4 regions of the Vibrio sp. 1402 genome follow, and region 2 is predicted to be linked to each of the others. Evidence: predicted binding sites of a transcription regulator. Region 2 holds the regulator's gene; each other region holds the start of a gene.
The links. Region 2 encodes PurR, which represses purine synthesis genes. Its sites were predicted from a motif close to TNANGNAAACGTTTNCNTNA; they were not measured.
Positions count from the first base shown of each region.

Region 1: pckA (phosphoenolpyruvate carboxykinase (ATP)) is a predicted target of PurR. The motif match lies at 5,485-5,504, and genes of this name have one in related genera.
Region 3: R7044_RS17005 (NupC/NupG family nucleoside CNT transporter) is a predicted target of PurR. The motif match lies at 4,269-4,288, and genes of this name have one in related genera.
Region 4: glyA (serine hydroxymethyltransferase) is a predicted target of PurR. The motif match lies at 4,418-4,437, and genes of this name have one in related genera.

Region 1 covers NZ_JAWOWE010000003.1:90,357-97,718, forward strand. The annotation lists gene dtd (D-aminoacyl-tRNA deacylase) at 1-366, shown strand, start outside; gene R7044_RS06745 (bifunctional GNAT family N-acetyltransferase/hotdog fold thioesterase) at 473-1,390, shown strand; gene R7044_RS06750 (AsmA family protein) at 1,376-3,493, opposite strand; gene pckA (phosphoenolpyruvate carboxykinase (ATP)) at 3,684-5,312, opposite strand; gene hslO (Hsp33 family molecular chaperone HslO) at 5,649-6,524, opposite strand; gene hslR (ribosome-associated heat shock protein Hsp15) at 6,556-6,942, opposite strand; gene gspC (type II secretion system protein GspC) at 7,196-7,362, shown strand, end outside.
Region 2 covers NZ_JAWOWE010000002.1:93,581-100,942, forward strand. The annotation lists gene R7044_RS03870 (alpha/beta fold hydrolase) at 1-261, shown strand, start outside; gene R7044_RS03875 (DUF2007 domain-containing protein) at 293-613, opposite strand; gene R7044_RS03880 (TVP38/TMEM64 family protein) at 634-1,320, opposite strand; gene R7044_RS03885 (TfoX/Sxy family DNA transformation protein) at 1,435-2,025, opposite strand; cyclic di-GMP riboswitch class I at 2,142-2,231, opposite strand; gene purR (HTH-type transcriptional repressor PurR) at 2,519-3,523, opposite strand; gene torD (molecular chaperone TorD) at 3,992-4,639, opposite strand; gene torR (two-component system response regulator TorR) at 4,906-5,616, shown strand; gene elyC (envelope biogenesis factor ElyC) at 5,689-6,474, opposite strand; gene cmoM (tRNA uridine 5-oxyacetic acid(34) methyltransferase CmoM) at 6,589-7,362, shown strand, end outside.
Region 3 covers NZ_JAWOWE010000009.1:103,997-111,358, forward strand. The annotation lists gene minE (cell division topological specificity factor MinE) at 1-144, opposite strand, end outside; gene minD (septum site-determining protein MinD) at 147-959, opposite strand; gene minC (septum site-determining protein MinC) at 977-1,639, opposite strand; gene R7044_RS16990 (YcgL domain-containing protein) at 1,837-2,118, shown strand; gene R7044_RS16995 (lytic transglycosylase domain-containing protein) at 2,167-3,138, shown strand; gene R7044_RS17000 (LysR family transcriptional regulator) at 3,227-4,171, shown strand; gene R7044_RS17005 (NupC/NupG family nucleoside CNT transporter) at 4,429-5,628, shown strand; gene folD (bifunctional methylenetetrahydrofolate dehydrogenase/methenyltetrahydrofolate cyclohydrolase FolD) at 5,697-6,557, opposite strand; tRNA gene R7044_RS17015 (tRNA-Arg) at 6,761-6,837, shown strand; gene dptF (DNA phosphorothioation-dependent restriction protein DptF) at 7,171-7,362, shown strand, end outside.
Region 4 covers NZ_JAWOWE010000010.1:164,621-171,982, forward strand. The annotation lists gene treC (alpha,alpha-phosphotrehalase) at 1-798, shown strand, start outside; gene R7044_RS18100 (hypothetical protein) at 902-1,801, opposite strand; gene R7044_RS18105 (winged helix-turn-helix domain-containing protein) at 1,933-3,453, opposite strand; gene R7044_RS18110 (YitT family protein) at 3,544-4,146, opposite strand; gene glyA (serine hydroxymethyltransferase) at 4,494-5,744, shown strand; gene lipA (lipoyl synthase) at 6,206-7,171, opposite strand; gene lipB (lipoyl(octanoyl) transferase LipB) at 7,168-7,362, opposite strand, start outside.

The sequences.
Region 1 (7,362 bases), on a different contig from region 2:
GATCGTGGTCTGCTGGTCTTATTGGGCGTAGAGAAGGACGACGATGAAGCTAAAGCAAAGCGTTTAATGGAGCGTGTTACAACCTACCGTGTGTTCGAAGATGACGAAGGCAAGATGAACCTAAACGTTAAACAGGTGGAAGGTAAAGTGCTGGTGGTTTCTCAATTTACGCTGCCTGCGGATACAAAAAAAGGCACGCGAGCTGGCTTTTCTCGCGGTGCGCATCCTGTTGATGCAGAGCGCTTGTATGATTACTTTTCTGACTTGTGTGAAGAAGTCTTACCCACACAGCGTGGCCGCTTCGCTGCCGATATGAAAGTGTCTTTGGTGAATGACGGTCCAGTGACGTTTTGGTTGCAGGTCTAATCTGGTAACACAGGCGCCATAGTCTAAGCTTTAACTCCAAGATCATGGAATTGGCTTGGAGTAATTTTTCCGACACTGATTAGTGTTGTGCTTTCAAAGGATTGATATGTTCAAACTCATTACTCCCAAAACCGATAATCAGATAAACAAGTATTATCAGTTTCGCTGGCAACTGCTTCGTGAGCCATGGCGTATGCCGATCGGCTCAGAGCGCGATGAATACGACGAAATGAGCCATCACCGCATGATTGTTGATGGACGAGGTCGTCCTATGGCGATTGGCCGTTTATACATTACACCGGATAATGATGGCCAGATCCGCTACATGGCGGTTAAAAATAATCGCCGTAGCAAAGGAATGGGTTCGCTGGTTTTGGTTGCACTAGAGTCGTTAGCGCGCCAAGAAGGAGCGAAACGCTTGGTGTGTAATGCCCGTGAAGATGCCATCGCCTTTTATGAAAAAAATGGCTTTGAGCGTCGAGGCGAGCTAACCGATGAGCGTGGCCCTGTGCGCCATCAGCAAATGGTGAAGCAACTGGATCCGATGGCCAATGTGTTACGTCGCCCTGAATGGTGTACTGAGCTTCAACAGCGCTGGGAGCAACAAATCCCAATTAGCGACAAAATGGGGATCAAAATTAATCAGTACACGGGTTACCAGTTTGAATGCTGTGCGCAGCTTAATCCTAACCTTAATCCGCATAACACCATGTTCGCCGGGTCAGCTTTTACCTTAGCAACCTTGACAGGGTGGGGGATGACGTGGCTGCTGCTTAAAGAGCGTGGGTTGCACGGTGATATTGTGTTGGCCGACAGCTCTATTCGTTATCGTCAACCAGTCGAACAAAACCCCGTGGCGAGTACTTCGTTGGATGGGATCAGTGGTGACCTAGACCGATTGGAGTCGGGACGCAAAGCACGCATCGTTATTCACGTAGTGATTTATAGTGGTGACACGCCAGCTGTGGATTTTGTCGGTACCTATATGCTGATACCGAACTACTCGCAGTTACTCAGTTGCTGATGGGGTAAGCGCCGACTGATCTGCTGGGCGCTTATCTGTTTCACCTTCTTGCTCTGTCGGTGAGAGGGTTTGTTCTGCTGCGGAATTCGTGTCGGGTACTTCATCTTCTTCGATAACTTCTTCGTAAAGCTCTTCCTCTTGAGTCTCCAAATTGATGTTATCAATTACGATTGGCTGCTCGATGGAAGGTTCATTTTTCTGTGGAGTCTCAATATCAGTAGGCTCGGCCAGTTTTGATGCGTTCACGCACTCATTACGGTGGGTTTCGCCACTTAGTAGATCGCCTTCAATGTTTCCGCACGACTCTTCCAATTGATAAGTAATGCCACTTAGCGGGTTGTTGGCCATATCAAATGTTCCCCAAACCTTACCACTTATGGCTTTTCCTGAGATGGTGACCGGCGTTATGGCAACTTCCCCTCGTTGCGCGCTTAAACGCAGTGGACTTAAGGTAATGGCTTTGAGCGAATGATCCGCTTGGGACTTCAAGCGGGTATCTCGGAGATTGGCTTCCACTTCACCCGATAAGCTGTAGGCCAGCATGTTGCGATCACCTGATAACCCTTGTAGATCGAGGCTGAGATCGGAAAAACCATCAATAGCCAGTGTGTCGGGTAAAAAATAATCGTGGAAGAGCGATAAGGGAATACCATCAGCATTGACGTTGAGCGCCCAAGGTTGGCTCGGGGTACTCAAATCTATTTGTCCGATGCCTTCTACGTAGCCTTGCTCGAGTGGCGCAAAAAGGCGAGTCAATTGCCAAAAGCCATCTTTGCTTTGCATGGCAAGTGCTGCGTGAGATGTGAGTATTTGGTCATAGCTGGCGTTGACAACGCTGACTTCCAATTCGCCTTGCCAAAGGCCCCAACGTTGAGCAGACTGTTTAATATCAAGCTGTTGCCCTTCGATATTTAAACCGGAAAGTTGCCAATAAGGTTCGTGAGATAGCTGGATAATTTGGCTGCGCTCAATGTCGAGTCGTTCGATTGCAACATGCTCTAACTCGCTGGTGGCGGCGTGCCACCAATTTAGGTTGTCTTCTGGCTGTGTTGCCCACTTGAGGCCTTGAATAGAGGCTTCTTTGAGCTTCCATTGTGTTGGCGTGAACAATCCAGAAACTTGCACTCGACCTTGCTGCCAATCTAAGCTGAGCTCGTTGAGCTGGATTACTCCTGGCTCGATAGCGGCACTCAAACGTGGCTCTATTGCGGTTTGCTGCTGGAATCGAACGCTATCCGCCTGCAATGACACTTGAGCTTTTGTCTTCCAGAGAGACAGTGGCAGCGTGGCGTTTTCCACAGAAAGATCCAAGTTCTGCCAGTGCCAGTCGCCCCATTCAATATCGGCGTTAAGCAAATCTAAGCTATTAATATGATTAATGCTAAATGGTAGATCGTGCCAAGGTTTTGCAAGCAGTGATTGGCGCTGCGTATTACTCAGTTTCAGCTTGTTGATGGTCACATTTACTAAAGACCAGCCTTGAGGATACTGCTCCCCTTGCCCAGATATTTGACTGTTACGCCAGTTAAAAGAGGTGCCATAAAGCGTACTGTCTTGCGGTTTGTAGTCTATATCGACTAAGACTTGATTAAAGGCTTCGCCATTCCAATAGAGTTGGTCAGCTGCAAGTTGAACTTCGCCATATGGTATTAAATGACCATTCCATTGTGGTGATTGAATTTGAAGGTCAATGCCATTGGCAGAGAACTGCTCGTCGGCGTAATCAATATTTTTGAGCGCGATTTGATGGAATAAAACGTTGTCTAAAGGTGGGAGCTTTGGTGCGCCATACTGCAAGCTCATACCATCAATCAATAAACTATCAACGATCCATTTACCATCGCGATAAACATCGGGATTCATCCATAAATCGACTTGCTCGATGTAAGACGCATCGTCTCCGCTGGTGTTCACGCGTTGTAAAGTTAGGTGATAGGGAAAGCCATAACGCACGCTTCCGGCCCGGAAGGGAAGAGAAAAGGTGTTTGACAGCAAGCGCCAGGTTGCGTCCGCGTAAGATGTTGTTAGCAGCGCAATCGTAGCGGCTGGAATGGCAACTAAGATAACCAGTAACAGAAGTAGAACTCGACGCGCTGTTTTCATCTTTGCTAGAACCTACGTGTGTTATGAAATAAAACTAGATAGGCTTTAGCTTGTATCAATATTCTGTGGTATTCAATAAAAAGCCCCTCAAAAGAGGGGCTTGAAGCAATTTTTGTAACTTGGCCTACGTAAAGGTGATAAGTTAATGCCAACTTTTCACTGCGTTTACGCGACGTCGCTGTTACTCGATTTAATCAATCTGAGGACCAGCCGCAACCAGGGATTTACCTTCAGCGTTGTCTGTGTACTTATCAAAGTTATTGATAAAGCGCGCTGCTAAATCTTTCGCTTTGCTTTCCCACTGAAGTGGGTCAACGTACGTGTCGCGAGGGTCTAGAATGCTAGGATCCACACCTGGTAGTGACGTTGGTACTTCAAGGTTGAAGATTGGAATGTGCTTAGTTGGTGCTTCTTCAATCGAACCATCAAGAATGGCATCAATAATTCCGCGTGTATCTTGAATAGAGATACGTTTGCCAGTGCCGTTCCAACCTGTGTTCACTAGGTAAGCCTCAGCGCCTGCTGCTTCCATGCGTTTAACCAGTACTTCTGCGTATTTAGTTGGGTGAAGCGTTAGGAACGCCGCGCCGAAACAAGCAGAGAAAGTTGGTGTTGGCTCAGTAATACCGCGCTCTGTTCCCGCTAGTTTGGCGGTAAAGCCAGACAGGAAGTGGTACTTAGTTTGCTCAGGTGTCAATTTAGATACTGGAGGCAGTACGCCAAATGCATCGGCTGATAGGAAGATCACTTTATTCGCGTGACCGCCTTTTGATACTGGCTTAACGATATTATCGATATGGTAGATAGGGTAAGAAACACGTGTGTTTTCTGTTTTCGAACCATCATCAAAGTCGATAGAGCCATCGCCACGTACTGTTACGTTTTCTAGCAGTGCATCACGACGAATTGCGTTGTAGATGTCCGGCTCCGCTTCTTTCGAAAGTTTGATGGTTTTTGCGTAACAACCACCTTCGAAGTTGAAGACACCGTCATCATCCCAGCCGTGCTCATCATCACCAATTAGCGCACGTTTAGGATCAGTCGACAGGGTCGTTTTACCCGTACCAGATAGACCGAAGAATACCGCTACATCGCCATCTTTGCCCATGTTAGCGCTACAGTGCATTGATGCGATGTCTTTTAGTGGAAGGAAGTAGTTCATCATGGCGAACATACCTTTCTTCATTTCACCGCCGTACCAAGTACCACCGATAAGTTGCATGCGCTCGGTTAGGTTAAATACGGTGAAGTTTTCTGAGTTCAGGCCTTGCTCTTCCCATTTTGGATTAGTGCATTTTGCGCCATTCATTACTACGAAGTCTGGTTCAAATGTCGCTAACTCTTCTTCTGTCGGGCGAATAAACATGTTTTTAACGAAGTGCGCTTGCCATGCGACTTCTGTGATAACACGAATGCTCAAACGTGTATCTGGGTTTGCACCACAGTAACCGTCAACAACAAACAAGCGTTTGTTAGAAAGCTGGTTTGTGACCAGTTCTTTTAGCTCGTCCCACACTTCAGGAGTGATTGGCTTGTTATCATTTTTCACTTGATCAGACGTCCACCACATATGTTCTTCTGTCGTAGCGTCTTTGACGATGTATTTATCTTTTGGTGAGCGACCAGTAAAGATGCCAGTGTCAACGGCAACCGCACCTAGTTCAGTAACCACGCCGCGCTCATAACCGGTTAGGTCTTCACGCGTTTCTTCCTCAAACAACATTTCGTAGCTTGGGTTGCGAATAACCTCTTTTACGTTATGCAGTCCGTGCTTGGTTAGATCAAGTGTTGCAGCCTTAGTATGTTCCATAACGGTCATAGGTGCTCCTTATAAGGATTTTGTAGGGATTTTGTAAGAATGTTTTAATTTTAATCTGCTCACCATGCTAGCAACGGGGCGGGGAGAAAACAGGGAGATAGCTCAAAATTTACCCATGATTTCAATAAGGTTTTAGGTAACCCGTCACATATTGGTGGGAATAGTCTATCGTGCACGCAATCCTTTGCGCTAGGGCAAAATCATTATTAATTGTTTAAAATTAAGCAGTTGTTTTATTACGCTTGAGGCTAGTTATTACGAGGGGTTGATCACAAAAAGGCCAGCATTAAGCTGGCCTTTTGTAGGGTAAATTACGTGCTTGATAAGCTATGTAAATTAATGCAGGGTTTTCTTGTCCGTAGAAGCTTGTGCATACAGTTCAGTGACTTCAGATTCGTCGAACGTATAAGTTGTGCCACAGTAATCACAATGTAAAGAAACTGATCCAACTTCTGCCAAAATGTCATAAATTTCAGCTTTCTCAACGGTGATGATTGCGGCACCGCTACGCTCACGAGAACAGCCACAATGGAACTCGACAGGTTGCGGCTCGTACAGACGTACTTTGTCTTGGTTATATAGTCGATACAATAACTCGTTCGCTTCTAAACCAAACAATTCTTCATCTTTTACTGTGTCAGTGAGCTGCTCTAGATGTTCGAAATCATCTGGAGAGCCAGTGCCGTCAGGGATCACTTGAATCAACATACCTGCTGCGTGTGCTTTGCCTTCATGCTCACCAGTGCGGATCCATAGGCGCGTTTTTAACTGCTCTGAGTTTGCAAAGTAGCCTTCTAGCACTTCTGCTAAAGTGTCACCTTCTAGTCCAACGACGCCTTGGTAACGCTCGCCGTTTTTCGGTTCGATGGTGATCACAAGGTAGCCCTTACCCATTAGATCGTGAATGTTTGCGTCATCGGCAACATCGCCTTCCCAGCGAGCTACGCCACGAACACGTTGGTTATGGTCACCGTTGATAACGGCAAGAGACACAGGACCGTCGCCTTGTAGCTGGATGGTGATCGAACCTTCGAACTTAAGAGTGGCAGTTAAAAGAGTAGTTGAAACGAGTAGCTCACCCAGCAGTTTCTCTATTGCTGCCGGATATTCCTTGCTGGAGATAACACGTTGGTACGCTTCATCCAATTGTACCAACTCGCCACGTACTGAAAGATCTTCGAATAGGTAGCGGTTTAAAACATTATTTGCCATGGAGTGCTTTCCTCGTTGGTAATTCCGGCTTTTATTGGTGTTTGAACTTAATGATGTCTCGGCGCTGCTTTTTATCTGGGCGGCGTTCCGGACTTGGGTTGTGGGCATTAAGCTTACGTTGAGTCGCGTGTTCCTCACGTTTCGCGATACTCTCATTGGTTTCGCGATATAAGGTTTGTGCGATGGGAGCGCCTCGGCGTTGATCTGAGATTTGTTCGATGATCACGATTTTTTCTTCGTTGCCTTGACGAAGTCTGACTTCAGCGCCCACTTCAACGATTTTACTCGGCTTGCTTCGTTGGCCATTATAGTGGACTTTACCGCCATCGACCATGTTACGTGCGATGGAGCGGGTTTTGTAAAATCTTGCGGCCCATAGCCATTTATCTAGCCTAACGGCTTCATTTAGGGAACTCATAGAACACTACGCTATCTAATCACTGCCCGAATACGGCAATGAGTGATGGATTATTCACCTACAGATGGAGTCAAGGCGTATTTTTTTCAAGGGAGTTGGCAAAAACTGCATAAGAAAAAGGTATGAAAGACAACTTGTGATATAGTTCACTGCTCTTTGTTGAGTAATAATTTTATTGCAAATTTAGCAATTTAAAGTCGATAGCTATCGTTATAGCTTAAATGACGGACGTTAGAATAAAGGAATCCATTCAGTGAAACGTTTAGAGCTAAGTGCAGGATTATCAAGCAGACCGCTACTGGCTCAGATCAAGTCCAATCATTATACCATTCAAGCCAAACTTAGCTTGTTGCTTACCTGTCTGTTTATTGCGATAACCGGATGGATACTTGGCAAAATTGTGTGGTTAGCCATACCTCA
Region 2 (7,362 bases):
AAACGTTGGTTTATTCTTGCCGCTGATGTAAATCCGTTAATGAAATATTTTAAAGATCGAGAGTTACCCATTCCGACTCTTTACTTAATGGGCGACAGGGATTACATGTTTATTAAACCTGTCAAAGAAATGGTTGCAGCACATAAGCTCAGCATTCTACGAGAAATCCCGAATTGTGGTCATGTATGCAATGTAGAGCGTCCAGAAGACTTCAATCAACACTCCATCGAGTTTATTAAACAGCAAGCTGTATGTGCTTAAAACTGAGTGCATCCACTGAATAGGAGAGCCGCTATAGCTCTCCTAGTTGATATCCACATTGCCAACATGCACCAAATTGCCCTTCGTTTATTTCATGACATTTTGGGCATTGCCAATCTTGATACTCATGCCTATCGGATTGTTTTCGATATGCTTTTACTATTTCTTCAGCTTTCATCTTTTGTGCCGTGTCAAAAAGCCACACATAAGGATCGGTATCATCACCAAACGGCAGTTCTCCTTTTAAGCCGAAAATACCTTCTCCGCGAACTTCACAGTAAATTTGTTCCACTTTAAGCAGCTCACATACAATGTGTGCTTCTGCTGGGTTTTTAGCGATAAATATTTTCATCAAAATACCCACTTCACCAATTACGAGTTTTGCTGACTTGGTGTCGGCCTTACTTTATTCATAACCCATTTAGTGATGATTGGAAATAGTCCCAATAGCGCAAAAGACGCTAATACTGCGGGTGAAACAATGCCCGATAGGCTTTCAATTGTTGCTAATTGAGTACCTGCATTCAGATATACGGCTGTGCCTGGCAGCATACCTATTTGGCTAGTGAGATAAAATCGACCTACAGACATCGGTGTTAAGCCCATCAGTAAGTTGATTAGAAAGAAAGGGAATACAGGGATTAGACGCAAGGAAAATAGATAAAAAGCTCCGTCTTTTTCGACACCTTGATTAATTGCGTTGAGTTTATTTCCGAATTTGTTTTGTACCCAGTCACGCAATAAGTATCGGCTGCTCAAGAAGGCCAGTGTTGCCCCCATAGTGCTAGCGAAAGAAACCAGTAGCAAGCTTGTCCAAAAACCAAATAAGGCTGCACCAAGTAAGGTGACTACTGCCGCTCCTGGGATAGAAAAAGCGGTAATTGCAATGTAGGTAAAAAAGTAAATCGCAGCCGAGAATACAAAATTCTGATCGATGTATGTAGTTAGTGCTTCTTGTTGGGCTTTTGCATTCTCTAAGGTTAAATACTGGCCAAAGTTAATACCTAAAAAGACGATAGCCGCTAGTAGGATGAGACCTAATATCAGTTTCTTATTCATAATTTTGATTCCAATTTGGGATATATGTAATAAGACAGTAGGAAAACCGAAAAAATTTCACAAAAAAACCGCAGATTAGACTGCGGTTTTACAAGATAGTTTTTAGGCCGACTTTTATTGGAGGCCGTTCATCAACTCATCTCGGCGAGCTTGAGGTACCACACTCCAATGAGTGCCGTTGATAGCACCTTCTAGTGCCCATAGCAACTCAATGTTGACGGTTGCAGAGTGCGTATCTCTTATCGCTTTATAGGCGTTAAGCGCACCTTCCTCTTCAAGCTTCTCTACGGATTCGATGCCGGCTTTTTTTAGCATGCGCTCGGTAGCCAGTCGTAAGTTAGGCAAATCTTTCAAACGGTTAGGCTTTGTACTTGCTTGCTGTTCTTTCTCAAGCTTTGCCTTTTTCAATGATTGATTCGCTACTTCGATTAAGCGTTCGCTTGATTCCCATAAATCGCTGGAAATAGCGTAGTACTTTGTAACGACTGGAAAGCCACGTTTTTTATAAACGTAAGGCTTTAGCCCTTGTTTCTCGAAGTCAGATGAAGTTTTTTGGTCTGCTCTGATATGAAGCTGATTGTTTACCACTAGTGCAAACATTGTTTCATCAGCGAATAGTCCGAAGCCACCAAACATTGAGCGCGACTTGATATTACCAAGTGCCTCAAATAGCTTCATAGAGTCTTTGAGTATCGGTTTATCCATGTTTTGTTATCTCGGTGTAATTAATATTACGCCACCAAAAGTCAGGTCCGAGAGAGTAGCAAACATGCGTAAAAACAATGTCATTACAGAGTAAAGTCATTGCTTACACACTTGCCATCGGTAACCCCGCTACCTTCCATATCGTAATATGGTTCAGGCCGGAGGCTTTGCGTCCCACTCTTTCGAATGGTTTGCCCTGTGCGTGACACAATGAGCATACTTCTTATATTGAATTAACATCACGGTTTAGCGTTAAAAGTGTGATTTCGGTTCAATAAAAATGATAGATTGAATGCTCTATTTTGCATATGGAAAGGTGCAAATTGGCCTTTGAAAAGGAGTTCTTAATATATATTACATTTATATAAAACAGGGAGTTAACGTTAGTCAATTGTTATTAGAGTGGTGTGAAGTATTAGAGAATGCTTAATTTTTCCAAAAAAATAAGCGCCCCTGTAGAGCGCTTATTTAACACGGTTAAATACAGTGAAATTTAGTTCATTTTCTTCACAGTATTTCGAATTACAAGCTCAGGTTGCATCTCGAAAATTCGTTTTTCGTGTTCTTTATCTTTGATACGCTCAAGTAGAATTTCGAATGCATTTTTACCAACACGACGTTTAGGTTGGTGGATAGTCGTTAGCGGTGGAGAGAAGTATTCCGCAAGCTCGATGTTGTCGTAGCCGATCACTGAAATATCTTCAGGAATTTTGATCCCGTTTTGTTGCAAGCGGCTCATTAGGCCTAGAGCCATTGTGTCGTTAAAACAGAATACCGCCGTCGGGCGCTTGTCCATTGCGGTAATTTTATCTGCAACTAATACGGCCGTATCACATTCAAAGTTACCTTCAAGGATCCAGTCTTCATTTACAGCTAGGTTCGCTTCGCTCATTGCGCGACGGAAACCTGCAATGCGCTCTTGGCAAGCAAGCTTTTCAAAATGACCGCTTAGACAAGCGATATCCGTATGACCATTGTCAATCAGATGTTTGGTTGCAATGTAGCCACCTTCTTCTGAGTTATCCATGATCTTGTCTGCTTGTGAGCTCTCTGGGCCCCAATCCATGACCACTTTAGGAATGTCCGCATGACGGTCAAGCATCTCTTTTAGTTCTTCGGTTAAGTCAGAACACATCACTAGGATGCCATCAACGCGCTTTTCAGCCAGCATACGAATGTAATCGCGTTGTTTTTCGTAAATCCCGCCTGTGTTACATAAAATCAGAGTATAGCCTTGGCGGTAACAGTAGCTCTCAACGCCATCAATCACTTCTGAGAAAAATAGGTTAGTTGATTGAGTTACTAACATGCCAATCGTACGAGTTGAGTTGCATTTTAGGCTGCGTGCAACGGCACTTGGCGCGTAATTCAGCTCGTCAACGGCTTTCATTACTTTTTCTTGCGTTGCTTCTGCAACGAAACGCGTTTTATTGATAACGTGCGAAACTGTCGTAGTGGAAACGCCGGCTAAGCGAGCAACGTCTTTTATCGTGGCCATAAATGGTGTCCTGTATCGAGCTACTGAAATATGTCGTATTGGATGTACCTGATGCTCTAATGGTTTCACACCTAGCAATCTAAAATTGGCGCTAAGTGTCTCGGCAGCGGTTGATCCAAGTGCGACAAAAGGGTGCGTAGCAGCATCGGTCGATGAATTTTATCTTTTTTCTATCTGATGAGAAATTGCCATCAACCTGTTAAGAAAACACAAAAACCGCTATATTTCAGCGGTTTACATATAAATCATATTTAATCGTTTGCGCTCACATTTTAGCCCTATGTGGACTGACTAGCAATGTTTTCAGCAAGAGATTTGTGTATTTGAAGTCACATTTTGACTGCTAAATAACCAAGCGTCTTTGCGCTAAGTTAAGGCAAACGAATATTATACCCAAGTTACTTACAATTGGTCACTTTCAGGCATACAGGAAGCCCGATAGGCAGGCTCCCTAAAAATAGGCGGCAATTATTCCCCAAGAAGGTAGGCGCTGTCTAGTTTACAAAATGCAACTAATAGTTTCGCGACACTCGAGTAAAATCCAAATTCGTCGAATTTTTTACATTTGTCTGAAAACTGAGGTAACCAAGACATCAATTGTTGCTGGATAAAGTCGTTTTGTTTAACGAAGGCTTCTTCCATGTGTTTTTCTTGTTCAAGCTCGTTTGAGCGGATAATCATGTTCCCGAGAAAGTCGAGCTCAACGGCTAAGTGATCCGCAGGTTCCTTTAGGTTTTCGTCTACTTGAACGCCAAATTCAGCCATCAACTTTTCCATTTCCTCAGCTGGCTTGTCATTCAGTAAACCTGATTCACCAATGTACATGGATGCGTAAGGAAGAGCGCCGTATTTTTCTGTCTTCAAAAACAGTTCACAAAAGTCAGCTGCAAGCTCTAGTTGTGCATCTTCACGATCTTGTAACCGATTCAATGCATCAACTAGGCTATCAACAGCTGGTTTCAGCGACTCATTTTCACCTAAACCTGCGAGAAAACTGCGAATTTCAACACTGTGATAGGCTTCCAATTCTTTCTCTGTTAGTTCTTTTGCGAACAAGCTCGAAAACCACCAGTAAATTTCAGCGCGTTTTTCATTAAAAGCTTTCACTTCTTGCATTTTGGGCTCCTGAATGATGCTTCAAGTCATGCATCACAAAGTCAATTAGGGATATCCCCTAAGTGTAATCAATTAAAATGAATAGCAGTAACTATAATTGTTATGTTTTATGGTCAAAAATGACCGTTTATTAATAGCAATGGGCAAGCTTGTTTTGAATCAATAAAAACGCTAAATCTTGCGTTTTAATGTATCTATGACTAGAAATGTTACTAGTTATGAATAGAATACGTCTTGGATAATAAGAAGACAGAAAAGTGGTGTAAATGAGCTATCACGTATTAGTCGTAGAAGATGATGTTGTAACTCGTAGTAAGCTTGCGGGATATTTCCAAAATGAGGGCTACCAAGTCAGCGAAGCAGAGAGTGGCGCAGAAATGCGTGAAGTTTTGCAAGCGGGCGATGTAGACCTGATCATGCTGGATATTAACCTGCCTGGTGAAGACGGCCTGATGCTTACTCGTGAGTTACGTAGCCAATCGGATATTGGTATCATATTAGTAACAGGACGCACGGATAGCATTGATAAAATCGTAGGCCTAGAAATGGGTGCTGACGATTATGTGACAAAACCTTTTGAACTGAGAGAGCTGTTAGTTCGCGTTAAAAACTTGCTGTGGCGTATTTCAGCAGCGCGCAGTGGCAGCTCGAAAGCGAATGAAACCAGTGAAGAGCACATTGTGCGCTTTGGGGAGTGGACATTCGACATTCAACGTCGCGCACTTAGCCGCAACGGTGAGCCAGTAAAACTAACTAAAGCAGAGTATGAACTTTTGGTGGCATTATCGTCTTACCCTAACCAGGTGTTAAGTCGTGAGCGTATTTTGAACATGATCAGCCATCGAGTGGATGCGCCGAATGACCGCACCATTGATGTTCTTATTCGACGTATGCGCGCAAAAATGGAGTTCGATCCTAAGAACCCACAGATTTTTGTAACGGTACACGGCGAAGGCTATATGTTTGCTGGTGACTAGTTGGAACATAACTCAATCGTAAAAAGAAAAAGGAGAGCTTCGGCTCTCCTTTTTTGTGGCTTCAAGATAATACTAGTTTGCTTCAACCATTGGTGTTTGGCCGACAGTATCACGCAACCTTTGCCAAATACTGCCCAAGTACTCATGCCAATAAAGCTCTGTTTGTTCTAAGTAACGCGCTTTAGGTGAGTATTTATCCCAAGGTTGACTGATTTCGCTAATAGCTAAGAAGTTGGTCGGGGCTGGGATTGGTTTAATGCCTGCTGCGTTGAACTCATACAATGCACGGCTCATGTGACTCGCAGAAGTGACTAACACAATCTCCTTTTGTTGAACGAATGCAGCCGCTTGACGCGCCTCTTCCCACGTATCTTTCGCATCTTCTAATAAAATGATATCGGATTTCGCGACTCCCAACGCAAGGGCAACGTTCGCCATCATTCGCGCGTGGCTAATTTCAGATCCGCCAGCATAGCCGGATAAGATTAATTTCGCGCCTGGATACATTCTTAAAATACGAATGCCCTCAGTTAAGCGCATTAATGCTGCACGGCTTAACTGCGAGGTGGGTGGAATTTCGTCATCGATAACATGACCATTCCCTAAAACCATCACGTAGTCGATGGTGCCAGAAACTGGCAAAAAGGCTTTATGCTCTCGCTCTAACGGCATAAGAAGCTTGGTTGAAACAGGTTGGAAGGCAACAAGAAAAATGCCAACAAAAGAGAATAGAACAACGAAGCAGCCAGTTTTACGTTTTGTAGTAAAACTAATGAGAGCAAGACCCAACAAGCCTATCAGCAGCAATGCCGGAAGGGGCATAAGCATGGCTGACACTACTTTTTTCAGCTCAAACATACATAAATAGTCCGAAAAAACATCAATTGATAATAAAAATGAGGGTATCCCTCTTTATTCCTGCTTTCCTTGTGCCAGAATAGCGGCACAATCCGTTATGATAACTCAGCAGAAGTGACAGAAGACCGCAATTTCGACGATATCGCCCACAAATTTGCAAAAAATATTTACGGCTCCGATAAAGGGGAGATCCGCCAAATCATTGTGTGGGAAGATTTTCTACAGATTCTAAGTGAATTAGATGCTGACCAGCAACCCCTAGAAGTGTTGGACGCTGGTGGTGGTTTGGCACAAATGTCGCAAAAGCTTGCTAAGCTCGGACATCGAATCGCTTTATGTGATCTATCTTCGGAAATGCTGCAGTTGGCTAAGCAGGATATTGAAAAAAACGGTTTGCTTGAGCAGTATCGCCTGATTCATTCGCCTGTCCAATCCATCGGTGAACATATGGATGTACAGGTCGATCTGGTTATGTTCCACGCTGTGATGGAGTGGCTGGTTGATCCTAAGGCCGCACTTGAAACAGTTCTAGAGCAAGTAAAACCGGGAGGCATCGCATCAGTCATGTTCTACAACCACCACGGTTTAGTCTATAAAAATGTGGTTTGTGGCAACATTCCTCATATTTTAGACGGCATGCCTCACCGGAAAAGATTTAAACTACAGCCACAGAAAGGCCTAAAACCCGAAGAGGTCTATCAATGGATAGAAGATTCTGGTTTTAGTATTTGTGGCAAATCTGGTATTCGTTCCTTCAGTGATTTCATAGGCAATATGCAATACATGGGCGATTACGAGTTTGAAGATGTGTTGGCGCTAGAAAAACAACTTTGTCGACAAGAGCCATACCTCTCATTAGGCCGCTACATACACGTGTGGGCTAAGAAG
Region 3 (7,362 bases), on a different contig from region 2:
CAAGATGTCTTCTTTTAATTGAGGCAAGTAAGACGGCGCAGGATCATTTTGGCTGCGGCGCTCTGCGACAATGATTTGCAAACGCTCTTTAGCTAGATTCGCAGAAGTTTTCTTCTGTGGACGGAAAAATTCTAATAATGACATGTCTAGCCTCCAAAGAGTCGTTTAAAGAGTCCTTTCTTCTCCTCAGTAAGGAAACGAAATTCAACCTGATTGCCTAATAAGCGATCAACGGTGTCAGAATAAGCCATACCCGCATCGGTGTTATCGTCAAAAGTGACTGGCACACCTTTGTTTGACGCGTTAAGCACGGCTTGGCTTTCTGGAATCACGCCCAGTAGTGGAATATGTAAGATCTCCTCAACGTCTTCAACGCTTAGCATTTCGCCTTGAGTGACGCGAGATGGGTTGTAGCGAGTCAGTAGAAGGTGCTGTTTTACTGGCTCTAGCCCTTGTTCTGCACGCAGTGACTTGGAATCTAAAATACCGAGAATGCGGTCAGAGTCACGCACAGAAGAGACTTCTGGGTTCGTTGTGACAATGGCTTCATCGGCATAGTACAAGGCCATTAACGCGCCTTGCTCGATACCTGCTGGTGAATCACAAATAATGAAATCAAAGCCCATTTCATCAAGTTCGCCGAATACGCGCTGAACACCATCTTTTGTCAGTGCGTCTTTATCACGAGTTTGAGAAGCAGGAAGAATAAATAGGTTGTCCGTGCGCTTATCTTTGATCAGCGCTTGGTTTAATGTCGCTTCGCCGTTAATGACGTTCACAAAGTCATACACGACGCGGCGCTCACAGCCCATGATTAGATCGAGGTTACGCAAACCGATGTCAAAATCGATCACCGCGGTCTTTTTTCCCTTAAGAGCTAGACCAGAGGCGATGGCTGCGCTTGAAGTGGTTTTACCAACGCCACCTTTACCAGACGTTACTACAATAATGCGTGCCATTTTTTTTCCTTTTTAGATTAAATCGCGAGAACTTCTAAATGTAATGATTCATCGGCTTTACTGATCATTACTTTCTTTTGCCAGTACTCGCTTTCAATTTGATCGCTTAACCAGTAGTCACCCGCAATGGATACCAGTTCTGCTTGTAAATCGTGGCAAATAATACGCGCTTCCTGCTGACCACTTGCTCCTGCAATCGCACGACCTCGAAGTGTGCCATGGATATGAATAGAGCCGTCAGCAATGACTTCAGCACCTGCACTTACGTGCGCTAGCACCACCAAATCACCATCTTTTGCGTAGATCTGTTGTCCTGAGCGGACAGGCGTACGAACTACTTTCGTTGGTGCCATTTTGGCAGGTGCTTGGCTTGGCGATTTGCTCGCCGACATAATGGCGAAGCCAGCTTCGGAAGCAAGGTTTTGTACACGCTTGTCTTTACAGCCCGTTACACCGACCGGAATAAAACCGGCATCTGAGATGCCTTGTTTAAGCTTAGGGAAATCAATGTCGCCTTGTACTTTTGCTATATTGATTACCAAAGGCGCGGATGCAAAAAAAGAAGGTGCTTGAGAAACTTTTTCTTGCAAAAATTCGACAGTCTTTGCGATCTCATTGTCAGAAAGGTGTAAAACTGACAATGTAAAACTGCTACCTTTAAGGTCTGGTGAATGGGTCATCGTGGACTTCTTGCCTTTATTGAAAGAGCGTTGCCTTAAACTAGGTATGTCATGTTATATTTCATCCTTTGACGCAGCAAGTTCTCTCGTGGGCAAATAGGTGAATTAATCTCAAATTTGCTATTAAGTTTGCGAGAATTTGACGTTTACAACCTAATCCGCACTCAACGCGGCTAAATCAGCATAAAAGGCGTGTCATGCTTTGTTCTATTTATAAAAGCTCGAAAAAAGAAGGTACTTATCTCTATATTCCGAAAAAGGATGATTTTTCACAGGTTCCTGACACCTTAATGCAGATGTTCGGTAAGCCTATCGCTGTCATGACGATTAAACTTGATGGCCGTAAATTGGCACAAGTTGATATCGAAAAAGTGAAGGCTTCATTACAAAATGATGGCTTCTTTCTTCAGGTTCCACCGCCGCCGGAGAACCTATTAGAAAAGTACAAAGAACAAAAAGCCCAGCAGAAAGGCGAATAACGTCATCGTTTTTCATCTGGGATTTCTGCCTTGCTCAAGGAGGGCAATATGAAAAAGATACTGGCTACCATGCTTAGCGTTGGTATGTGTACCTCGGCTTTTGCAAGTAGCGAGGGTTTTGATGAATACTTGAATAAGCTGCGTGCTGAAGCTCGTGATAAAGGTATCTCAGAGCAGGTCATTAGTGCTGCTTTTGCTAATGTTGAGTACAAGCCCCGAGCAGTAAAAGCGGACCGAAACCAACCAGAAAAGAAACTGACATTGGATGAGTACATTCCTCGCGCGGTGCCTGAGTGGAAGGTGAAGCAAGCCAGACAACTCTACAAAGAGCATTATACTGAGCTAAAGCGTATAGGCGATGAGTACGGTGTCCATCCGCGCTTTATTGTGGCACTTTGGGGAGTTGAAAGTAACTTTGGTAAGTTTACCGGCAACTTTAAAGTGATTGATGCACTATCCACAATGGCATTTGAAGGCCGTCGTGAAGAGTTTTTCCGTAAAGAGACCATGTCGGCACTGCAGATCCTCGATCAAGGCCATATTGAGCTAGAGAACTTTAAAGGCTCATGGGCTGGTGCGATGGGTCAATGCCAGTTTATGCCAAGCTCTTTCCTTCGTTTTGCTGCTGACGGCAACGGGGATGGTAAAAAAGACATATGGCAATCTGAAGCGGACGTGTTTGCATCAACCGCTAACTATTTGAGCAAGTCTGGTTGGGATGATAAATATACTTGGGGTCGCCAAGTTAAGGTTCCTAAAAATATTGATCGCAGTCTAGAAGGGCGCACGGCTGAAAAAGGCAAATACCTTCAAGAGTGGAGCCAATTAGGTATCACAAAATATGACGGTAGCCCGTTGCCAAAACTGGATGAAGACATCAAAGCATGGTTGATCATGCCGGACGACGAGAATGGTCGTACGTATCTGGTTTACAATAACTACAACGTATTGATGAAGTGGAACCGCTCTTACTACTTCGCACTTGCTGTGAGTCACTTGGCTGACCGCATTAAATACTGATCTGCCATCAAACAATTTGGCATCCAGTCTTCAATACAAGGGCTCTTCGGAGCCCTTTGTTTTTTCTATAACCAAATCGAGGTAAAGCGTGTTATCTGAACGTGCCGCACAAATGGTGATTTTCTCCGCTCTTCTTAAACACAAAAGCTTCACAGCTGCTGCAAAGAGCTTAGGCGTGTCGGTGTCTCATGTGAGTAAACAGTTAAGTCAGTTAGAAGCGTCTCTTGGTATCAAGCTTGTTCAACGCACTACGCGAAGCTTTACGCCGACTGAGGCAGGGAAAACCTTTTTTCATCACTGTGAGCAAGTGGTACAAGCGGTGAGCAGCGCCACATTAGAGATGGAAACCCAGCGGGATGAAGTAGCAGGTTTGGTACGTCTTGGGTTGTCGCAATCATTTGGTACCTTACACATTATTCCAGCGATTCAAGAGTTACGCGAACTATATCCTCAACTTCAAGTGGAAGTACATCTGTTTGACTATAAGGTCGATATGTTAGCCGAAGGGCTCGATTTATGGGTAACCAACAACGAGCATTTGCCTGAAGGTTACATTGCGCAGCGTTTGACGGATTGCCAGTTTGTTGTTGCGGCATCGCCAGATTACTTATTGAAACATGACACGCCAGCAGAACCGGATGACCTATCTGCTCACAACTGCCTCATATACAGAAGCTGGGAGCGTGACTATACGGGGTGGGCGTTTACCAAAGATCAGCAAGAATTGAACGTAAAAGTCTCGGGTAACTATTCAGTGGATCTGGCAGAAGCCGTTCGGGATGCGGCTACTGCAGGTTGGGGTATTGCCTACCTTGCCACTTACTTGCTGGGGGATGAGTTTAGAACGGGTAAGTTAATACAGCTGTTACCTGACTGGAAAGCCAGCCAGTCGATGCCGTTTTATGCGGTATACCCAAGCCGCCAGCATATGCCAAAAAAAATATCCGCAGTGATTAACTTTATCAAACAGAAGATCGGCAACCCTTGTCATTGGGACCAACGTTTGGCGCCTTACATCTCTATTCCTAAATAACAGGATCAATGACGTTGTAGAACGACACATAAGGTGATTCACTTCACAAAAATTTTTCCTGAACCAGAAACATATTTTCCATATGGAAATAATTAAAATAAGCAAACGTTTATCTTCAATAAATTCAATTGGTTATTTTGTTGGTCAGTTATTGGTCGCTTAAACTTTTCACACTGTTAACATCCTCAACTTGCAGCATTTTGAGTCCGCTATACAATCCGGTGCCTTCCATATCCCCCTTCTGTCGGATTCATTTTATGAACTCAATTATTGGTATCGTAGCCATACTATTCCTAGCATGGCTACTTTCTACAAATAGAAAAAATATAAAGCTGAGAACGGTGTCGTTTGCGTTTGCTTTGCAGGTACTGTTTGCGTTGTTGGTTTTATATGTACCAGCAGGACGAGATGCGCTGAATTCAGTGAGCAGTGTTGTGTCGAATTTGATCAACTATGGTCAAGAGGGCATTGCGTTTTTATTCGGTAATTTGGCGACAGGGGGCTTCACCTTTGCGATCAATGTTCTGGGTATCATCGTTTTCTTCTCCTCTCTTATCTCAGGTCTTTATCACATTGGTGTGATGCCAAAAATCATTAACTTTATCGGTGGTGGTATTCAAAAGCTGCTAGGTATCGGTCGTGCTGAGTCTTTGTCTGCTACGGCGAATATCTTTGTTGGCACCATTGAAGCACCATTAATGGTAAAGCCTTACCTAAAACACATGACTGACTCGCAGTTCTTTGCAGTTATGACAGGTGGTTTAGCGTCAGTTGCTGGCGGAACGTTGGTTGGTTACGCATCACTGGGTGTCGACCTCAATTATCTTATTGCTGCTGCATTTATGTCGGCACCTGCCGGCTTGTTGATGGCAAAAATTTTAATGCCAGAAGATACGGATAAAGCAGCAGATATCGACATTAGCCAAGTTGAAATTCCACGTGCAACTAACGTGGTTGAAGCGTTAGCCGATGGCGCAATGGCGGGTGTTCGTATCGCTGTATCGGTCGGTGGTACGTTGTTAGCGTTCATCAGCGTAATCGCGTTGTTGAACGGGATGCTAGGTTGGGTTGGAGACCTTATTGGTACGACACTAAGCTTTGAGCTTATCTTAGGCTACGTATTTGCACCTGTCGCATGGTTGTTAGGTGTGCCATGGGAAGAGGCGATTACGGCGGGCTCGCTTATTGGTAACAAGATCGTGGTGAACGAGTTCGTCGCTTTCATCCAGCTTGCAGAAGTGAAGTCTCAACTTAGTGAACACTCACAAGCAATCGTGACGTTTGCTTTGTGTGGCTTTGCAAACATCTCAAGCATGGCGATGCTGATTGGTGGGTTAGGCTCTTTGGTACCAGAAAAGCGTGCATTTGTTTCTAAGCATGGTTTCCGTGCGATTATCGCTGGTGTCATGGCGAACTTAATGAGCGCTTCTATTGCGGGCGTGATTTTAAGTCTGTAATTGAAATAGATATCAACAATTAGCAAAAGGGCTCCTCGCGGAGCCTTTTTCGTATCTGAAGTTTTACGTTATTTGTCTGTGTGGAACTGTTCGCAAGCGAGCATCGTGTTCTCAATTAAACTTGCGACGGTCATTGGGCCAACGCCACCAGGAACAGGAGTAATAAAGCTCGCACTTTCACGTGCTTTGTCGTACTCCACGTCGCCAACTAGTTTGCCTGAGTCAAGACGGTTAATACCGACATCGACCACCACTGCGCCTTTTTTAATCCACTCACCAGGGATGAAGTTAGGCTTACCAACCGCAACCACGACAACGTCAGCTTGACGCACATGACTCTCTAGGTCTTTGGTAAAACGGTGACATGTTGTTGTTGTGCAGCCCGCAAGCAGCAGCTCAAGTGTCATTGGACGACCAACAATGTTTGATGCGCCAACCACAACCGCATGTTTACCACGCAGCTCAATGTTGTAACGGTCGAGTAGGGTAATGATGCCCTTTGGCGTGCAAGAGCGAAGCTTTGGAATACGTTGCGCAAGACGGCCAACGTTATAAGGGTGGAAGCCATCCACGTCCTTCTCTGGGTGAATGCGCTCTAAAACATGTGTTGTGTCTATGCCCGCAGGAAGGGGTAATTGCACTAGAATGCCGTCAATTTCATCATCGTTGTTTAATTCATCAATCAGCGCTAGTAACTCTTCTTCTGAGCTAGACGCAGGAAGGTCAAAAGACTTAGAAACAAACCCAACTTCTTCACATGCGCGGCGTTTGCTACCGACATAAACCTGAGAAGCAGGATCTTCACCAACTAGAACCACTGCTAAACCAGGAGCACGTAGCCCAGCTTCAACACGTGCTTTAACACGTGCAGCCACTTCGGATCGAACAGTTTGGGAAATGAGAGTTCCGTCTATATTTTGAGCAGTCATGACTTTCCTTATAAATTAAGAAGGCAGATTATCTGCGGCGCATTGTCGCAGAATTTCTTATTAACATCCATACGCAAACGTTTGCTTTGTGGTGTTTTTGAACATTAAGCGTTTTAATGGACTTTTTTTAGGCATTCAGATCAGAATGTTATGAAAACCCGTTGATTTACCCGTTTGAACTCGTATAATCCTGTCCCTGTAGCGCGCCCTTAGCTCAGCTGGATAGAGCACGTCCCTTCTAAGGATGTGGTCATTGGTTCGAATCCAATAGGGCGTGCCATTTATTCAAAAGCCCCGATAACTCTTTGAGTTGTCGGGGCTTTGTCGTTTCTGGAAACGAATTTTTCTAAAGCGAAACTTGGTGGCTAGTACTGTTTTAGCTGATAATCATACATAAGTTGGAATACCTGACTAACAATAATGTCAGCTAGCTCATGTTTTTCTAAGGGAAGATTTAACTTTTTTACTCATTAGATAATATACTAATCGCATATTCACGTTTCATCTCTCAATATATACATCCTCAAACGGTATGCTATAAAGTAATTTTGGGATTTGATAATATTTACGCTCATAAATAATATCTGTTATTCATATTTGAAGAGAAATAACCTTGAATTTAGCACAAGCCCTCAGCATCCTCTCCAAGTCCTCACCCTATGCGGTGAGCACCGAAAGAGAGAAAAATCAAGATCTTCTGGCCGAGTACAAGCATCACATCTATATCGAAACTGAAATTGAAACTGATTTCAAGAAAGCGCTTCTGTCTGCAAAAAAAGATGAAATCATTTTTTTATGTGGCAGT
Region 4 (7,362 bases), on a different contig from region 2:
GCGCCGTTTGATTTCATTCAGTTAAAACAGATCTTCAATCATTGGCAAACGGGCTTAAATGGCAAAGGGTGGGGGGCGCTGTTCTGGTGTAACCACGACCAGCCACGCGTTGTGAGCCGATTAGGTAACGACGAGCAATACCGTGTTGAATCTGCCAAGATGCTTGCGGCATCAGTGCACATGATGCAAGGCACACCTTATGTTTACCAGGGGGAAGAGATCGGCATGACCAACCCGGGTTATACCGAAATCAGCCAATATCGTGATGTTGAAAGTACTAACATGTACGACATCATGGTCAACCGTGATGGTGTATCTCATGACGATATGATGGCGATCTTGGCACAGAAGTCGCGTGATAACTCACGTACACCAATGCAATGGAACAGTGCAAAACACGCGGGCTTTACTGAGGGCACGCCGTGGCTTGAAGTGGCGCAGAATTACTCGGAAATCAATGCTGAAGCTGCGGTTGCCGATTTGAACTCGGTGTTCTACTTTTACAAGCGTCTGATTGAACTGCGTAAACAGGTTCCAGTCATCACCGATGGCCGTTACGAGGACCTGCTGCCAGAGCACAAACGTATTTTCGCTTACGCTCGTCAGAACGATAAGCAAACGCTGCTGTGTATCAATAACTACTACGCTGAAGAGGTGGAATGCGTTCTGCCAGAACGTTTTGATATGAGTAAGGCGAAAAACTTGCTATCTAACTATCAAAACTCAGCGAGCGCAGTCGCGTCAAACCATCAAGTGTTACGACCTTACGAAACTCGTATTTTATTGATAGAAGAATAAACTCGGGTGTCATCACCCCTAAGATTGATGTTCGAGATGAAGGCTTTGGTGTGCTCCCCAAAGCCTTTTTTATTGAGATGCGAGATACTTGTGGAGTACAGGCTTATTTTGTTTCAATTGCTGTTAGCTGCACTTTCTCTTCGTTGATTTGTACTTGTTGTACTTTCAGCAGTTCAATTTGTTCAATCAGACCTAAGCTCGGGTTAAACCAACGTTCTGCCGAAGTGGCGAACTCCATTGAGTCCATGTCATCACAGTTCAGGTTGTAGATGTTTTCTTCCATCAGGTATGCCGCTTCAATTTTCTTGCCTGAGATCGAGAACGCTTTACGCACGCCAGTCTCTCGGATTTGCTGTTGCCAAACCACTTGGCAAGATGCTGTCATAGGAAGGTTTTGTACCCACTCATGCTCTTCAAAACGGTCTAGTAGGTTGTGAACTGAGTAGCCTGTAAGAGTGGTTTGCAGAGATATAGTTTCTTCACCGATGTCAATATTCGGGCTTTTCTCTTTTACGTCGTCACCGTTTAGGCGGAAAATCGGACCGCTGCGCATAAGCATGGCAATAAACTGATGACCAATGAAATAAGCGTCAGTGATTTCATGGAGTGCACCATCTGATCCTGCAAAGTAAAGCGTATTGCTCTCTTCGTCGTCGTTGTACTGCTCGTCTGAATAGTAGAACTGTTCGGCGCCGTAGTTCACCAAGTCATTAACCAACTGGACCATTGCCTCGCTGTTTGGGATTTGTGCCAATGCTGCCAATATTTGCTCGCGACCCATCGCTTGGAAGCTCAGTTTTATGTCGCCTTCTGGTTGGCCATCCAAGCTAAATGCGTAGTTTAGCTGTGTGCTTGGCGTGGGAGCGAAGATTGAGTTGTGAATCGAGACGTCGAAACTTTCTTGAGGCACTTTGTTTGGATTCGCACTGCCAGAAGACGAACCTCCGCCACAGCCGTAAAGAGCCAGAGTTGCTGCTGCGATAAGCGTCATTTTGTTTAGCATGGTTTACATTCCTGATTGATAAGGCCGCTTCATGTTGGGCCGTTGCTTGAATGCGAGCATGCTAAGTTCAGTGAGAGAAAAAGGGCAAAAAACAAAAGATAATAGGGGTTAATGAAAGCTTAATTTTATATTTAGGTCTTTGTTTTATTTGGGGTTATTTCGTTGGCTACGTTAATGCAATACTCGTTAATGAGCGCTTTCCATCGGCTTATGATTTCTTGATCGGTCACACTAACATGCAACGTTTTCCACGGTTGGAGGCAAGTCTCTTTTGATTCAGATTGAGAAAGACGCTCAAACAAGGTTTCGGAAGGTAAAACGCGCAGCAGCGCCACCAGTGATTCCATGTAGTTGAGACGGAACTGTTCAAGTTTGTTCTGCTTGTAAGCAATGTGAGACACAAAGGTATAAATCAGTGCGTTTTGGATACGTGAGTCGCCATCTGGTGTCGTTAACAGAGCTTTTGCCCTGTCTAAGTTACCTAATTTGAAATGCAATAGACCTAACCAGAGGCTCAGCTCATCTGGCAAAACATCAAACGACGATTGTACTTGAGTTAAATACGCTTCCAGCTTTTGATGTTCGTGCTCGTATAAGGCGAGATGTCTTGCCGTTGTTATAGCCGCAAACTCATCAGATTGTCGGAGAGGTTGGCTAGAAAAGGCATTCTCGAATAACATTTTTTTGTGAATATTCGAAAGCTGCCACGAACTTGCCGAAGGTGCAGGCAGATTGAAGTATTGCGCGACATCCGAGTGCATTTGGAAAATATCCGATTGTAAGGCAGATAAACGCAGTGTGTACTCATTGCGAAACGCCAGCTTGCCCGTCGCAGGATAAATAAGGTTCATCTGCGCTTTCAAGATGCCCTGTTTTGTGCCGTCTTTTAACTCGATATTGAGCTCGTAGTCGCTGGTCTGCATGTTTCGTGCGCCAGGGAAATATGGCGTATGACCGATAGGATCAAGAAAGTAACTGGGAGCATCTTGGTTGGCGATGTCGGTGTATGGATATTCGACCTGTTGTTGCAGCAAGATGGCTTTGACCAGTATGCGGTATTTTCGCGCCTGGGAGCCGATTGAATCGACACGGTTGAGTAGTAGCTCGACTTTGGGAATCAGTAGTTGATGACGTGTTTGTTGTGTTGAGATTTCTTGGCGTTGCCATAACAAGCTTGCGAGTGTCATGCTACATACCGCAAGTATGGCACATAAGCTGTAAGCAAAAATCAGCTTGAAGTTCTTATTACTCGCCACCTGGGTTGAGATAACGCGCCGATGGTTTTTCGCTGGTGGCACTAAACGAATATTGGCAGGGTTAAGAAAGTAGCCTTTGCGGGGGTAAGTGACCAAGAGCTTAGCGGCATCGTATTCGGGTAAGTACTGCTGTAGCAGGGCACGTAAGGTGCTAATGCGGTTCGTGAGCACATTCTTAGAGATGAACTTGCTCTGCCAAATGGTTTCAATAATGGTGTCAGCAGAGAGTGGGTGGCCAACGCTTGTTAACAGCAGTTCTAATAATTCAATGGTGCGAGGTTCAAGATCAATCGCGATAGCATCTTGATGAAGGGTCTGTGTCTTCGGGTTATAGATCAGCTCTCCAATCGCAATACAACTGTGAGTCTGTTTAGCTTGTTGCAGAAAGTCGCGCATACCGTACCGATCTATTTGGAAATCGCGAAGTATTATATAGCGATTGGAGCGCGAAATCTTATAAATCGCGCTTCAATCATTATCAAAAATTTATGAACCGTAGGTCACGGAATAGCGGTGCGGTTTGTGGTTCATCGCTAACACGAGATTGAGTGCAAACGCCCCCAAAATTGAAAGGCCAATCACTTCTGGTGTGACAAAGAAGAATGAAGCAAACAGGATACATGCATCGATTGCCATTTGGCTTTTGCCAACTGAAATGCCAAATTTGTCTTGGATAAACAAACACAGCACGTTAAAGCCACCCAAGCTGGAGCGATGTCGGAATAGGATCAGCATACCGAGCCCCATTAAAAGTCCGCCTGCGACGGCGCAATAAACTTCATTTACCGATTCGAGCGAGATTAGCAAATAAAGATGATCGGCAAAGATAGAAACCAACGCGCCAGAAATGGCACTATTAATGGCGAAATGACGGCCGAAGCGTTTCCATGCTAGTAAGTAAAAAGGACTGTTTGCTAAAAAGTACAGCACACCAAAGGTAAAAGGTGTAAATTGGCTAATAAGCAGAGCCAATCCAGTCGTGCCTCCCGTTAGAAGGTTCGCGGATTGGAGAAAGAAAACGCCTTGAGCTACTAAAAAGGTACCCGTGAGAATCGCTATCCAGTCTTCTTTTAATGAGTGTTTTTCCATCAATGTTGCAGTCATTAGTGATAAATAAGGCGTGCATAGTAGTAAAAAGATGATCTTTTCGGTAGCTAGAGGGTAAAATTTACGGTAAACCTATGTAATTGCTGTTTTACAGGGTGTAAAGCACAAATTTGACAGGCAATAGATTGTCGTTATGCGATTGCAATGCTGGCATGATAAACATTGCTTGTCATCATGAAAAAACTGCATGAGAAAAATTGTAAATTTCTCTTTATGACCTAAATCAAATTATGTAGAATGCGCGCCATTAGGGTGACGAAAACGTTTGCGTCGGGTCATTCAACAGTTTTTTTGCAACTTTCAGTACTAATCTGAGTCAGGAGATACAGATGCTTAAGCGTGATATGAACATCGCAGATTACGATGCGGAACTGTTCGCAGCTATCCAGGAAGAAACTCTTCGCCAGGAAGAACACATTGAACTTATCGCTTCTGAAAACTACACAAGCCCACGTGTAATGGAAGCGCAAGGTTCTCAGCTAACGAACAAATACGCTGAAGGCTACCCAGGTAAGCGTTACTACGGCGGTTGTGAGTACGTAGATAAAGCTGAAGCACTAGCAATTGAGCGTGCATGCCAACTATTTGGTTGTGAGTACGCTAACGTACAGCCTCACTCAGGTTCTCAAGCAAACAGCGCAGTTTACATGGCGCTTCTTAACCCTGGCGATACAGTTTTAGGCATGAGCCTAGCGCACGGTGGTCACCTAACTCACGGTTCACCAGTAAACTTCTCTGGTAAGCACTACAACGTTATCCCTTACGGTATCGATGAAGCTGGTCAAATCAACTACGACGAGATGGAACAGCTAGCACTTGAACACAAACCTAAGATGATCATCGGTGGTTTCTCTGCTTACTCGCAAATCGTTGATTGGAAACGCATGCGTGAAATCGCTGACAAAGCAGGTGCTTACTTATTTGTTGATATGGCGCACGTAGCTGGTCTTATCGCCGCCGGTGAATACCCAACACCAGTACCGCATGCTCACGTGGTAACAACAACGACGCACAAAACACTAGCAGGTCCTCGCGGTGGTCTTATCTTGTCAAATGCTGGCGAAGATATGTACAAGAAATTGAACTCAGCAGTGTTCCCTGGTGGTCAAGGTGGCCCTCTAATGCACGTTATCGCTGGTAAAGCAGTAGCGTTCAAAGAAGCGATGGAGCCAGAGTTCAAAGCTTATCAAGCTCGCGTAGTGAAAAACGCAAAAGCAATGGTTGGTCAGTTCCAAGAGCGTGGCTACAAAATCGTATCTAACGGTACAGAAAACCACTTGTTCCTTGTTGACCTAATCGACAAAGATATCACTGGTAAAGACGCAGACGCGGCACTAGGTGCAGCAAATATCACTGTAAACAAGAACTCAGTACCAAATGACCCACGCAGCCCATTCGTAACGTCTGGTATCCGTGTAGGTACGCCAGCGATCACTCGCCGTGGCTTCACTGAAGAAGATGCAAAAGAGCTAGCAAACTGGATGTGTGACGTTCTAGATAACATCGGCAACGAAGAAGTTATCGAAGCGACAAAACAGAAAGTGCTAGAAATTTGTAAGCGTCTACCAGTTTACGCCTAACTGCTTTTCATAGAGTGAGTCGATTTCGGTGTCGAACATACTCATTTGCTCGCGCAAACTCCGTGTGTTCTTCTAGAACTCGACTCATCTATTTTGAACATTGATATACTAAAGGCCCTCATTTGAGGGCCTTTTTGTTTGTCTGGCGTTTGGAATGAGATATAGCGAGAGTGTGTGATAAGGGGATGGCTACCAACACTGTCCCTTTTCAATATATCCAAACCACGTCATTCCGACGAGCCAAGGCGAGATCAGGAATCTTGTTGAGGCACACTCTTTTACTCAGAGTTTCCCTAAAAATCATCAGTATTCTGAAAACAGATTCTGAATCACGCTCGTTCCTCGCTGTTCAGAATGACGGTGGTAGAATGGCTTTTTATCATCATTTGCCAGATACAAAAAAGGTTGGCACTGAGCCAACCTTTTCTCTTCAAAACAAACTTTTCAAAACAAGCGAGAGCTTATTTAATCTCGATACCTTGAGCTTGCATATCGGCATGGTAAGAAGAGCGAACAAATGGACCACACGCTGCATGCGTGAAGCCAAGTTCTAGTGCAACTTCTTTTAGCTCGTCAAACTCTGATGGTGGAACGTAACGTTCTACTGGCAAGTGGTGACGGCTTGGCGCTAGGTACTGGCCTAGAGTCAGCATCGTTACGCCGTGTGCGCGTAGATCTTTCAGTACTTCGATGATTTCTTCTTTGGTTTCACCAAGACCCATCATCAAACCAGACTTGGTCGGTACATCGGGATGCTGCTCTTTGAACTTCTTAAGAAGCTCAAGTGACCATTTATAGTTCGCACCTGGGCGAGCTTTACGGTAAAGACGTGGCGCTGTTTCTAAGTTGTGGTTGAAGACATCTGGCGGATTGTCTTTCATTAGATCAAGCGCTACATCCATGCGACCACGGAAGTCAGGAACCAGTGTTTCAATCTTAATATGCGGGTTTAACGCACGGATCTCGCGGTTACAATCGGCAAAGTGTTGTGCACCGCCGTCACGCAGATCGTCACGGTCAACAGAAGTGATTACTACGTATTTCAGCTTCATATCGGCAATGGTTTTCGCCAGTTTTTGAGGCTCTTCTGCTTCCGGTGGTAATGGGCGGCCATGAGCAACGTCACAGAAAGGACAACGACGAGTACAAATAGCACCTAAGATCATGAAGGTTGCTGTACCGTGGTTAAAACATTCCGCTAGGTTCGGGCAAGATGCTTCTTCACATACGGAGTGAAGTTTATTCTTACGCATCGCCGCTTTGATGTCTTGAATTCGTTGGCTGTCGGCTGGTAGCTTGATCTTCATCCAATCAGGCTTACGTAGCACTTCTTTCTGCTCTGTAGGCATGTTCTTTACGGGAATCAATGCCATTTTATCGGCGTCACGATATTTAACGCCTTTTTCCATCTGGATTGGTTTGCTCATGCTTTATTACCTTGAGAAGGTGCTTCTGTGCTGAATTCTACTTGCTCATAATCGAGCAAAGTAACGAGTTCTTCTATTAATTGTTTTTCTACGGCTTCTACATTGTCTGGGCCGCCAAATTGGCTGACCTGAACCATTTCCATACCTTCATAACCACAAGGGTTAATACGCAGAAACGGTGTTAAATCCAT